Regions from separate parts of the Alteromonas sp. K632G genome, predicted to be linked through region 1. Evidence: predicted binding sites of a transcription regulator. Region 1 holds the regulator's gene; each other region holds the start of a gene.
What was found. The regulator FNR, encoded in region 1, switches genes on or off when oxygen is low (the NO sensors DNR and NnrR bind a similar motif). The targets are predictions, from matches to a motif close to TTGATCTAGATCAA.
Positions count from the first base shown of each region.

Region 1 (3,145 bases):
AGTGTCGGGGTTACTCTCTCCCTGGATGGCCGTGGTTGGCATGTCACTGAGTAGTATTATTGTGGTCACCAATTCAACGAGGTTATTAAGTAAATAATATGAGTATCATTTACGTCTTAATTCCCATCGCTATTATTATTGTTGCGCTGGCACTGGTTATCTTTTTCTGGGCGGTAAAAACCAATCAGTTTGAAGATCTTGATAGACAGGGCTACAGCATTTTGTTTGATGATGATTTATCAGGTGATGAAAAGAAGCTAGCCGAGCAGCGAAAGCAGTTACAACAACGCAAAGAAACAGATGACAGAGATTAATATATTCTCTGCTTTTTTCATTGGAATTGCTGGCGGCGTGCATTGTGTGGGTATGTGCGGTGGTATTGTTGCCGCACTACGCACAGTAACGCCAAGTAATGAACCGGCATTACCCTACACCCTTGCCTATAATTTTGGCCGTATCCTCAGCTACACATTAGCCGGCGCTATTACAGGCGCTGTCGGCCAAATGGCCACCGAGTTTGTGCCTATTGCTAAACCCGTTTTATCTTTGATTAGTGGCGTTATGCTGCTGCTATTAGCGTGTTATTTGGGAAAGTGGTGGCAAGGCTTGAATTATATTGAAGCTATGGGACGCGGCTTATTTAAAGCTATTCAGCCAATATCTAAACGATTTCTTCCATTCAAAAGCCCGGTTTATGCACTACCCTATGGTTTTATATGGGGCTGGCTACCCTGCGGGTTGGTCTATTCCACGTTAACGTGGTCATTAGCATCGGGGTCGGCCGTTGACGGCGCTGCCATCATGTTATTTTTTGGGTTAGGTACTCTGCCCACTTTGTTAGCTGCAAGCGCAGGTAGCCAGTACCTAATAGCTGGTTTTAGGCACCCCGTGGTAAGACAATGCTTTTCCGTAATAGTGGCTATTTACGCTCTCTTTTTAATTTATGCAGCAATTTCATAAACAAAAGAGTAAGATTAATATTAAGTCGACCCTATTTATAGTTTGAACCTATGAGCAAAGGAAGCCAATTCTCAATTCATTGTCAAAATTGCAGTTTCAGCCACTTGTGTTTGCCCGTTGCGCTAAACAAGACTGAGATTGAATCTTTAGATGATATTATTGAGCGAAAGAAACCCCTTCACAAGAGTGATTTGCTGGTAAAGTCGGGAGATAAATTCAACTCTCTTTACGCAGTACGCACGGGCTCTTTTAAGTCTTTCGTCACCAATTCAGATGGTGAAGAGCAGATTACAGGTTTTCACTTCCCTGGCGATATTATCGGCTTCGATGCCTTACGGGAAAATAAGCACCAAAGTTATGCTCAGGCATTAGAAACCGCCATGGTGTGCGAATTACCGTATGAAACGCTTGATGAAATGTCGGTTCAATTTCCTAAGTTAAGACATCAAATAATGAGTTTTATGAGTGCGGAAATTAAACAAGATCATGATCTCATGATGTTGCTTAATAAACGCTCAGCGGAAGAACGTCTATTGTATTTCCTCTCTCAGCTTTCTCAACGTTTCGAAGAACGTGGATTTTCAAATAAAGAATTTCACCTAACCATGACTCGAAATGAAATTGGGAACTATCTTGGTCTAACTATTGAGACCATTAGCCGCCTGTTAAGCCGTTTTCAAAAAGAAAATATTATCCAAGTGGACGGTAAACTCATCACTATTTTAGATTTTGATGAGATGTCACAACGTTTAACGTCTGTGGTTGCACCTAATATCGCCTGTAATAGCTAATCTTCAAAGCTTTTGATCTAAAACAAGTTACGTAATAGCAAATAGGTATTACACTTAAATTGTAGCAACCAAAATTCTGACTATGTTTGGAGGGGTTATGATTAAGTATGAGCGTATTTTAGCGGTTATTGAAGCCGATAGAGAAACCCAACCTGCGCTTAGCCGTGCATATGAACTTGCCAAAAAGACAGGTGCCTCTGTCACCGCCATGCTGGTGGTTTACGACTTATCTTACGATATGACAACCATGCTTAGCCCTGATGATCGTGAAGCCATGCGTGATGCGGTCACTAAAGAACATGCTGGATGGTTGAAAAAAACTTTAGACGACTTAGGTTTTTCTAAAACAGATATAGTTGTGGAATGGAACAACCGTGCCTTTGAAGCTGTGGTGCATTATGTCATCGACAACAGTATAGATTTAGTGGTAAAAGCAACTAAGCGCCATGACGATTTAGCTTCTGTTATTTTTACTCCTACAGACTGGCATCTACTTAGAAAATGTCCCTCCCCCGTATTATTGGTTAAAGATCATGAATGGCCTGAAAATGGTGAAATTATTGCCGCGGTAAATGTAGGCAGTGAAGACGACGAGCATGCCTTACTTAACGACAAAATCACGGTGATTGCTAACGATTATGCCGCGCTGCTCAGCGGTAACGTAAATTTGGTAAACAGCTACCCAGCTACGCCGCTAAATATTGCTATTGAAGTTCCTGAGTTTGACCCAGACACTTACAACAACGCGGTAAAGCATCATCACGAACTTGAGATGAACACACACAGCGAGAAGTATGCTATCGATAGTAAGCGCTGTTATGTGAAGGAAGGCCTTCCTGAAAAAGTCATTCCAAAGATAGCCCAAGATATAGACGCTGAACTTGTTATCATAGGTACGGTTGGCAGAATAGGTATTTCTGCGGCTCTCATAGGTAACACCGCAGAACATGTTATTGATGAACTTGTGTGTGATGTACTGGCAATAAAACCAGACGGCTTTATTTCGCCCCTTTCACGGTAATTCAGACAGGTTCATAAACAGCCTGTCGGCACTGTTTGCTATCTTTGCGCTATAGCTTTAAACGCTATTGTTTTTTGTTAGAAGAGAGGGCCAACAAGATTTAAAAAATCTGAACCTCGCACATTCAATTTTACTTGATTACTGTATAATGGTTTTTTTCGCAGTAACAAAGCTATTGATATGAACAGTGCAGGCACAAACCGTGCGGACGCTCCGTTAACCGCGTCTCAAAACAAACAAAAATACAGCTTTAATAAGCTACAAAAGCGACTTCGTCGAAATGTAGGCAAAGCGATTGCTGATTTCGGCATGATTGAAAACAACGATAAAGTCATGGTGTGCTTATCTGGCGGCAAAGACAGTTACGCTATGC
Region 1 covers NZ_JAGGDM010000007.1:53,750-56,894, reverse strand. Annotated here, with positions in the region: gene J5X92_RS08530 (heavy metal translocating P-type ATPase) at 1-97, shown strand, start outside; gene ccoS (cbb3-type cytochrome oxidase assembly protein CcoS) at 99-314, shown strand; gene J5X92_RS08520 (sulfite exporter TauE/SafE family protein) at 301-960, shown strand; gene fnr (fumarate/nitrate reduction transcriptional regulator Fnr) at 1,011-1,751, shown strand; gene uspE (universal stress protein UspE) at 1,849-2,772, shown strand; gene ttcA (tRNA 2-thiocytidine(32) synthetase TtcA) at 2,953-3,145, shown strand, end outside.

Region 2 (3,145 bases), on a different contig from region 1:
TATTGGTTTACCCTACTGAAGCGGTTATGGGCATAGGCTGTGACCCAGACAACGAAGCGAGTGTGTTAGCGCTCTTAGCATTGAAGCAGCGCCCCATCGAAAAAGGGGTAATTTTGATTGCCGCTAACTATTCTCAGCTATTACCTTATATAAATGATGAAGCCATACTTCAGCACAGACGTACTGAAATTGTGTCCAGTTGGCCTGGGCCAAATACTTGGCTGCTACCCAAGTCGGCGTCGACGCCACAGTGGTTAACTGGCAAGCATGAAAAAATAGCGGTTCGAGTAAGCAACCATCCAGTGGTTAAAGCTTTATGTGAAAAGCTAGAAAAGCCACTTGTATCTACAAGTGCCAACCTAACTGGCCAACAACCCGCAATCACCCAGCAGGACGCAATCAATATATTTGGTGATAGTGTTTTCTATATTGATGGAGAAGTAGGTGGCCACGCTAAACCCAGTACCATCCGTGACGGCGATACCGGAGAGATAATAAGATCATGATTGACCCCCAACACGTAAATCAACAGTTAGACGGTAAAGACGCCGATGAAGTAATAGAACAAGTAAAAGCATACTTACTATCATTGCAGGACAACATTTGCCAAACCTTAGAACTTGCCGACGGCAAAGGACAGTTTAAAGAAGACTCTTGGGTTCGCGAGGAAGGCGGTGGCGGGCGTTCACGGGTTATTAAAAACGGCGCAGTAATAGAGCAAGGTGGGGTTAACTTTTCTCATGTATTTGGAAGTCAGATGCCGGCGTCTGCCACGGCTAACCGCCCAGAACTTGCGGGTAGAAACTTTCAGGCCATGGGGGTCTCGTTGGTTATTCACCCACACAACCCCTATATTCCGACGTCTCATGCAAATGTACGCTTTTTTATTGCCGAAAAAGAAGGTGAAGCGCCTATTTGGTGGTTTGGCGGTGGGTTTGATTTAACCCCGTTTTACCCCTTTAAAGACGACGTAGTGCATTGGCACAATACCGCAAAGAAATTGTGTGCTCCCTTTGGTGAAGACGTGTATGGGAAATATAAGAAGTGGTGTGATGACTACTTCTTCTTAAAGCATCGTAATGAAACACGTGGGGTAGGCGGTTTATTCTTTGACGATTTAAATGATTGGGGGTTTGAAACTTCATTCAACTTTATGCAGGCAGTGGGTAATGGTTTTGTTGATGCTTACGTACCTATCGTAGAAAAGCGAAAAAGCACCTCATACGGTGAAAGAGAGCGTGACTTTCAGCTCTATCGACGTGGTCGCTATGTAGAATTCAACTTGGTATTCGATAGAGGCACTTTGTTTGGGTTACAAACTGGTGGTAGAACCGAATCAATTTTAATGTCTATGCCACCACTTGCGCGATGGGAGTATTGCTATACTCCAGCTCCAGGTAGCGCGGAAGCAAAGCTAACTGACTGGCTTCAGCCTACAAACTGGTAATATTTTGCACCATGGGTTCTTCCTGTGGTGCCATTCCCTTGATCCACATCAAATTCCCTTATTACCAAGGTATGTAGCTAGATTGCACCTTGCGCTGGATCAAATTATTTTCTTTTTAAACGTTTACAGTGTCGTCATTATCATTAAACACATGAGAGACACACAATGCGTACACACACACTTTCAGCCATATGTATTTCTTTAGCGCTTGCCGCTCCTTTTGCTTCAGCTCATGAAAAGGGTGATTGGATAGTTCGTGGTGGATTAACAACCGTTGCGCCCGACGAATCAACCTCTAACATCATTGCCGGTGGTAGCGATTTAGGTGTAGCACTGACTATCGATAACGATACCCAGTTAGGATTAAACGTTGCTTATTTCATCACCGACAATATCAATGTTGAATTGTTGGCCGCAACGCCGTTTACTCACGATGTGAATTTTTCAGTCAACGATCCACTAGGGACAGGTAATACATTGGGAGAAGTCACGCACTTGCCCCCAACTGTTACTGTTAACTACTACTTCAACGATGCTAACGCTGCTTTTCAACCTTATATTGGTGCAGGTTTAAACTATACCTTTATCTTTGATGAGTCATTTACGGATGCAAATAAAGAAGCAGGCCTTGAAGATTTGTCTTTAGATAATTCTGTAGGTATTTCTGCACAAGTGGGAATGGACTATCAAATAGATAAAGAGTGGCATGTTAATGCGTCAGTACGTTACATCGATATTAATACCGAAGCGTCATTTACCGTAGGTGGTGCAGAAGGTAGCGTAAACGACATTGATATTGACCCTTGGGTTTATACATTGTCTGTAGGCTATACATTCTAAGATTCATCTAATGAGGTAAGTTACGTTTATATAAGTGGCCTCTTAAGCTTGGATAACCTTGAATCTTAATCTGAAGCGTTCCGTATCTCACGGAGCGCTTTTTATTTAGTATTAATCATATGCGTGGCAAGTTGATCTAGCGCGTTAAGAAGTTGCTGCGCCAACGGAAGGTCATCAACCGTCTCGTGCATGGCTTTTCGCATACAGTACATCCACTGGTCTTTTAATTCTGGTGTAACACTAAAAGAAAGATGTCGTGAACGTAGCCGTGGGTGACCATATTGCTGCTGATAGGTATCAGGCCCGCCTAACCATAAACTTAAATAAAGAAAAAACACTTCTCTGATTCTATCTGTTGGCTGAGGATGAATAGCGTAAAGCTCTTTTGCAATAGGATCATCACGCATAATGTCATAAAAACGGTTTGCCAAAAGGCGTACCTTATCCTCTCCACCTATTCGGTAATATGGTGTAGTCTCTGACACAGCAGGTTTTTCCTTTCGTATCGATTTAAAGAAGTTAGACATTCCCATGACAGACAGCCTTATTAATAACAATTCAATGAAAAAGTTTGCCGTTTTCGGTAACCCTATAGTTCAGAGTCTATCACCAACTATTCATCAAATGTTCGCTAAGCAATGCGGCGAGCAAATTAGTTACGAAAAAATCCTCGCCCCAGAAGATGGTTTTACGCCTGCAGCGAACACATTCTTATCGCAACCTGGCGCGGTAGGCTGCAATGTCACTATGCCTTTCAAACAAGATGCCTTTGCGCTTGCCAGTGTAGACGACCAAGCTGCGTTAGATGCAAAAGCGGTTAATACATTAATGAAGCGTAGCGATGGCACCATTGCAGGT
Region 2 covers NZ_JAGGDM010000002.1:336,904-340,048, forward strand. Annotated here, with positions in the region: gene J5X92_RS04220 (Sua5/YciO/YrdC/YwlC family protein) at 1-506, shown strand, start outside; gene hemF (oxygen-dependent coproporphyrinogen oxidase) at 503-1,447, shown strand; gene J5X92_RS04230 (OmpW family outer membrane protein) at 1,613-2,287, shown strand; gene J5X92_RS04235 (group II truncated hemoglobin) at 2,389-2,820, opposite strand; gene aroE (shikimate dehydrogenase) at 2,849-3,145, shown strand, end outside.
Region 2: a site for FNR is predicted at 1,486-1,499, ahead of J5X92_RS04230 (OmpW family outer membrane protein). Genes of this name have one in related genera too.

Region 3 (3,145 bases), on a different contig from region 1:
TTGAACTCGTTTTAAAACAAGCTCAGCAATTTTTTCGCGCTCACTTTTTGTGAGTCTTGATGACAACATGCTGTCGCCAACATGCTCAGATAACGAATGCGGCAAGTGTAGCGCTTGCATGGTAAGGCTTAATGCTTCATCCCAAGCGTTATCGGTACCATGACCAAAATAGAGGGCGGCGTCGTTAAATCGACTGGTAGCCCACCGAATCATATCAAGTATGCTGTGTAAATCTTCGATGGCTTCTTCTAAGTAAAACTTGTCGGTCATAAGAGCTTGGGTACATCAGGAATATGAAAGCTGGTATCATACCCAAAGATAACGCCTGCGCCCACGTTAATTTGCATATCGGTTCATAATGAAAGCATTTAAAAAAGAACTAAAAGCCATGAAAAAAGGCATTGAGAAGCCAAAAGTGATTGAAGATACCTTCTCATTTGCTGATGCTGTGCAAGGTGTAAAGCCCATGGAGCAGGACAAGATTGTTCCGAATAAGAAAGTCGCCCTTGAAAAGAAAAAGCAATTAGCAGGGGTTAAAGACCTAAAAGGCAGTAAGCAGGTAGCGGCGAGTTTTAGTTTTTCCGATATGTACCAAGCCGTACTTCCGCAAGAAGGCCCCATGCGGTATTGCCGAGAAGGCGTGCCAACGCATGTACTAAAACAGCTTAGACGAGGAGACTATTCCCCTGAGTTTCTGCTGGATTTGCACGGTATGACCCGAGAAATGGCAAAAACAGAAATAGCCTCATTAATTTATACCGCCCGAAAAGAGTCGGTAGATTGTGTTTCTATTATGCACGGGTTTGGACAGGGCGTTTTAAAAAATGCACTCCCCCACTACTTAATACAGCATCCACACGTGAATGCTTTCCATCAAGCGCCACTTGAATACGGCGGACAAGCGGCATTGCTTGTGTTGCTAGATGTGCCCACGCCAGAATATAAGCGATAGTGAACGTAGTTATCGTTACTGAGTTCTTGACCTATCATTTACCTAATTCATGTCAAACGCCGCGACATACAGGCAAAACAATTTTTACTTATCAAGTTCTGCGCTGTTGTGCATAAATAGGTAGGTATAAAACACGCCCATTCCAATAATAATACCAATACCTAAAAGCGAGCCCCATACAACGGGATCTGAAATCATACTTAGTAACATAGTGTTTCTCCTCACAGGGTTAATAAGGTAATGATAGCGATTTCTTGGCGAAGGTTTGTGATCTGGATCAAGTCTGAAATACGGTAAATAGAAGGGATGTAGAGAAGTTGATCGAGATCAATGTATAAAAAAATTAAAAATAATCTAAAATGCCATTGCAAATCATTCTCATTTGCAATACATTGTACATGCCTGTTCGACGTAGGTTAAAAACGGTCTTGGCTTAGCGTCGTAAGGGGAACAGACGCCCGTCTGTTCCCCTATTTTTTTGCCTGCTACTTTGTGGTTTTATCAATAATAAAACGCACACATAACCCCTTATTTTTTCGGTTTTGAATTACTAAGTGGCCATTATGCGCATCCGTTATTTCTCGGCATAGCGCTAACCCTAATCCACTCCCATTAGCTTTAGTGGAATAAAAAGGAACCAGCGCATTCGTCATCACGCTATCCGTCATGCCTTTTCCGCTATCGAGTACTTCAATAATAACTTGAGAAGCCGTTTGTTTAATGACGAGCTCCACATCCTGTGGGTCGCCTCCCGACTCATGGGCATTTTTAAGTAAGTTAATTAATAGCTGCTCTAATTGGACTGCATCGGCTTTCACCTCAACAGCCTCTTGCATGGTTAACTTAAAGTCACATTGATTGCTGAGTTGCGCCGTTATTTTATCCCAATCAATTGTTGCTAAAACTGGTGGAGGCAATTTTGCAAATCTTCCATACCCTTGAACAAATTGGTTTAAGTGGGCGATACGTTCTTCAATAGTATGGAACACACGCACCAGACGGGCATCACCATTTTGTTGGCCTACAATTTGGCCGCTATGTAATAGGCTAGAAATAGGCCCCAAGGAATTATTGAGCTCGTGACTAATTACTCTTATTACCTTTTTCCACACCGATACTTCTTGTCGGTTAAGCTCTCGCGTCATTTGCTTAAGAATATACAGTCGGTGAGTTTGATTATTTAATAAAAACGTTCCTGTAGACATATGCCATGTTTGAATGCCGCTAGCCCCCTGAGGCAAAGTAAATAGCCCTTCTCGATTTTCTAGCAAAACATCTTTTAGCGTGTCTGGTTTATTGTTAAGTAAAGTACCGAGGGTGTAACCTTCTAAGCTCCTGGTACCCGAACTGCTAGCAGCCAACTTACTGGCGCCCAACTTATTCGTACCAGCGCCATTTTCCTCAGAGCCTGTATCCTCCACCCTAGTTGTTGGATGGAAGAACTCGCAGGCTTGGCGGTTACTTAGCACCACATGCATCTGATCGTTCACTAACAATAAAACGTCAGGTGAACTATGCAGCACTTTATCTAGCATTAGCTCTCGTTGATACAACCACTGCTTTTCTCGGCGAAGGGTTTCTGCGGTATCGTTATAAAGCTGGGATAAGGTTTTAAACTCGTCGTTTGATTTACAAGACAGTGTTGACGAAAACTCACCGTCTTTAAAATTGAGCAAACCTATTTTAAGCGCCTCTAATTGTTTGTTTATTGGCGCCGTACAAACTTTCACAGCAAGTGTACATAAGCATAAAGACACAAGGACAAGCAAAGCTTTTTGAACAACCGACAGGTCGCTTACATACAACATAGGCGCCATGCCTATTGCTGTGGCACAAAGCGCCGCGACCCGAAGCTTATTTTTAATTAACCTCACGATTTATAATCAATTCCATATTTATCTAGCCGGCGGTAAAGCGCTTGTCTGGATAACCCTAAGTACCTTGCCACTTTAGATATAGTGCCGTTAAATTCTGTAAGCGCCGCCTCAATCTCTGATTTGCTCGGCTCTTTTCCCCCTTTTCGCTCTGTATTCACCTCACCGCTAATAGAGGGTAAACCGAAGTCATCAGCATCCAGCGTACCATCTGGATGTAATATACTGACTCGTCGACATACATTTTCAAGCTCACGCACATTTCCTGGCCACGCATAGGCTTGTAGCGCCTGCTGCCCAGTGAGGCTAATATCTCGAC
Region 3 covers NZ_JAGGDM010000001.1:337,338-340,482, reverse strand. Annotated here, with positions in the region: gene prmB (50S ribosomal protein L3 N(5)-glutamine methyltransferase) at 1-270, opposite strand, end outside; gene smrB (endonuclease SmrB) at 359-952, shown strand; gene J5X92_RS01465 (DUF3149 domain-containing protein) at 1,037-1,162, opposite strand; gene J5X92_RS01460 (HAMP domain-containing sensor histidine kinase) at 1,438-2,826, opposite strand; gene J5X92_RS01455 (sigma-54 dependent transcriptional regulator) at 2,823-3,145, opposite strand, start outside.
Region 3: a site for FNR is predicted at 1,270-1,283, ahead of J5X92_RS01465 (DUF3149 domain-containing protein). Genes of this name have one in related genera too.

Region 4 (3,145 bases), on a different contig from region 1:
ATTTAAACCCACAGTTGGGCTGTTATCTCGTACGCACATTGTCCCTATCTCATATACCCAAGATACCGCAGGTCCTATGACCGCAAACGTTAACGATGCATGGTTAATGGCATCAATCATGGCAGGTGTAGATACAAAAGATAGCGCAACGCTAGAGGCTAGCAAACACATGCTTAATGCACCGCAGCAAAGTATGTTGGCGACCGATTTAAAAGGCGTGCGCGTAGGCGTTGTGCGTTACCGTCAAGGGGATAACCCTCATGTGCTTTCTACTTATGAAAAAGCCTTAAATAGCCTAACTGCCGCAGGCGCTGAGCTGGTGGAAATTAGCGACTTCAAACAACCTGAAAGTTTTTGGGCCGACTCTTATCAAGTGTTACTTAGCGAGTTTCATTACACATTAAACGAATACTTAGAAGGCAGTCCAGCGGACATTCCTGTGCGCAGTTTGTCGGAACTTATTACTTACAATCAAGCAGGCTCTCGAGAACTTGCGCTCTTTAATCAAGATATATTCGAAAAAGCAGTGAATACAGATGACATTAATAGCCCAGAATACGCTTCGGCTCTAGCCTTGGTAAGAGAAACTGCGAGAGACAAGGGTATTGATGCCCTAATGGCACAACATAAAGTTGATGTACTTGTGGCACCCTCAAATAGCCCGGCTTTTCTGATTGATGGCGTGTATGGCGATCATTCCCCAATGGGGTTTATTGGAATTGGGTATTTAGCGGCCATTGCAGGTTATCCGCATCTTACTGTACCGGCAGGAGAAGTGAAAAACCTTCCGGTGGGAATTAGCTTTATTGGCAAGCAATGGGACGATGAAAAAGTGCTACGCATTGGCAGTATATTTCAAGCAAAGCATGGGGCCTATATAAAGCCTGGTTTGTTACCGAGCCGACTACATAACCCCGCATTGTTAGACGCTGTGAAGGGGCTGTAACTCGTTATAGACCCTTATCTCAAATGCATAAAAAAGCCCCAGCACACGTGAGCGAGACTGGGGCTTTTTTGATAATTCGAGTTACTAGCCTGGGCGTTTAACCCATGCACTACACCAACCATTGGCGTTAACCAATTTGTTAGGGAAGATGGCGCAAGGGCGGTGTTGTTCGCCGTCGGCACCTTGAATGTACATGCAGTTGTTACATTTAGCACCGTCTACAGTAGACGCCGCAGTGTAGTTTAATGCTTTCGCGCTTGGATCATCTGCTTGTAGTTGTTCTTGCGCATTCGCACGTAACGCAACGCTTCCTAACGTTAGGCCTATCAAAGATGTACCTGACAATTTCAGAAAGTCACGACGGTTTACAGACTTCATAATTCTCTCCAATTGAGATAATAACGATAATGATTCTTTTTTACTCAGCGCCTAAAACGCAAAAACCTGCCGCAAGGCAGGTTTTGAATGTTAATAATTATACTATAACCCGTGGCGTTTGGATCTAACACAAAGCAATAAATATTTGTTGATCTAGATTAACGAGTTTCACCTGAACAGCTAGCAAAATCAATGTCCTATAGCATCAACGCAACATTAGTTTGCGCGCCACTGGCAAAACATGAATTATTTTTTAGTTACGCTCGCCTGTGTTAAAGGCACATCGGGTTTTGCGTAAGCATATTGGGCTATCTTTTGCGTACTATGATAAGTGTCCAGACCCGAGATACATGAGGTTTGTAGTGATTCAAGATCTATATACCCATCTTCGGCAATAGCACTTTTTGCAATGTCATCTCCTGTAGTGCTGCTGCCCGCAATAAAGACCTCTTGGATTTCACCTATAATCATTTCCGTTTGATTACACAACGTAAAATGCTGTTCTACTTTAAGCCCCATCTTTATCGCGCTTTCTTTAACATAAGGCGCGCTGAAGTTCTGGCTAAACCAAGGCGTTAGTCCAACCTCATCGAACTCACTCACACCATTATCATACCGCGCAGATGTTTGATGTGCTTTGTCAGTCCAACTTGTATGAACATGATTTAAAGTGAACATACCTTGCTGCTTAATATTAGTCAGAGAATCTCGCTGTGCAGTGTGTGGGCGCATAATAATACCCAGCAATGGTGGGTTAGCCCCTACATGAACCACAGAACTAATAATAGCTAAGTTGTTAACTCGGCCATCGGTGGTGCCTAACAGTGAGGAAGATTTAAAGCCAGATAGACTATTCACAAAGTTGGCGCGATATCGTTGCGGCAAAGCATTGATATCCTGCAACGAAAAATGGGTACCACTATCAGCCATTTTCCTGCTCCGCAATAATATTTAAGTCTTCGCCTTGCTGATAAACACCAAGTTCTATAGGTTGGCAACATACTTGGCAATCAAGTACCTGCACCTGACCCACATCATTAACCTCATCAATTTCTACATCATTGGCTGCCATGCAATATGGGCAAGAGAACGCCATCGATCGCGTTAAGCTCATGATTTCCTCGTATGTGAATTACGTTGTGATAGTTATTACGAGTAAAGTAGAAAACTGGATTGACTGCCAATTAAGCCAGAATGACTTTACAAGCTACTACGCAAGCGCCTGTGCACCTACGCATGAAATAAAAAGGGAAAAGGTTGAATAATAGGGCTGTATAAATATACACTAATTAGTGTATGCAATAGTTTGGTTTTATAATGCGAAAAGATTTGCCACCACGATATTACTTAGCCCACTTTTTTGAGTTCTTAGCGTTCTTTAAAGGGGCGAATGCTGCGTTGTTAAGTGATGACGCTCATGGTTTTATAGAAAGCTTTAACCAGCTAGATGCTGACAAACAATGCATCATTGTGCGTGCGGCTAATCGTAAATATGCGGTAATTGACAGGTCGCAGTTTTCTTATGCAGAAATAGCTAACCCTCAACAGCAAATTGACGAGCTGATTGAAGCTAAGTGGTTCGGCGATTTGCACCATGCTTCGCTGCAAGATATTGCAGGCGTACTGACTAAAGACGCTATTTTAAGGTTGTTAAGTGAATACGGTGCCACTCAAGGTTTGGCATCATTGACCAAGCCCGTGCTTGTATCGCGCTTAGAAGCCTGCATTAATCAGCATGGCTGGCCTGAAGGGCTAAATGAGCATACTTACTTAGTGTGTTTGTTTGATGCACCGCTAAAATTTTTATTATTCCTTTATTTT
Region 4 covers NZ_JAGGDM010000002.1:121,240-124,384, reverse strand. Annotated here, with positions in the region: gene J5X92_RS03230 (amidase) at 1-946, shown strand, start outside; gene J5X92_RS03225 (high-potential iron-sulfur protein) at 1,031-1,324, opposite strand; gene J5X92_RS03220 (flavin reductase) at 1,571-2,254, opposite strand; gene J5X92_RS03215 (CPXCG motif-containing cysteine-rich protein) at 2,247-2,438, opposite strand; gene J5X92_RS03210 (exonuclease domain-containing protein) at 2,642-3,145, shown strand, end outside.
Region 4: a site for FNR is predicted at 1,473-1,486, ahead of J5X92_RS03225 (high-potential iron-sulfur protein). Genes of this name have one in related genera too.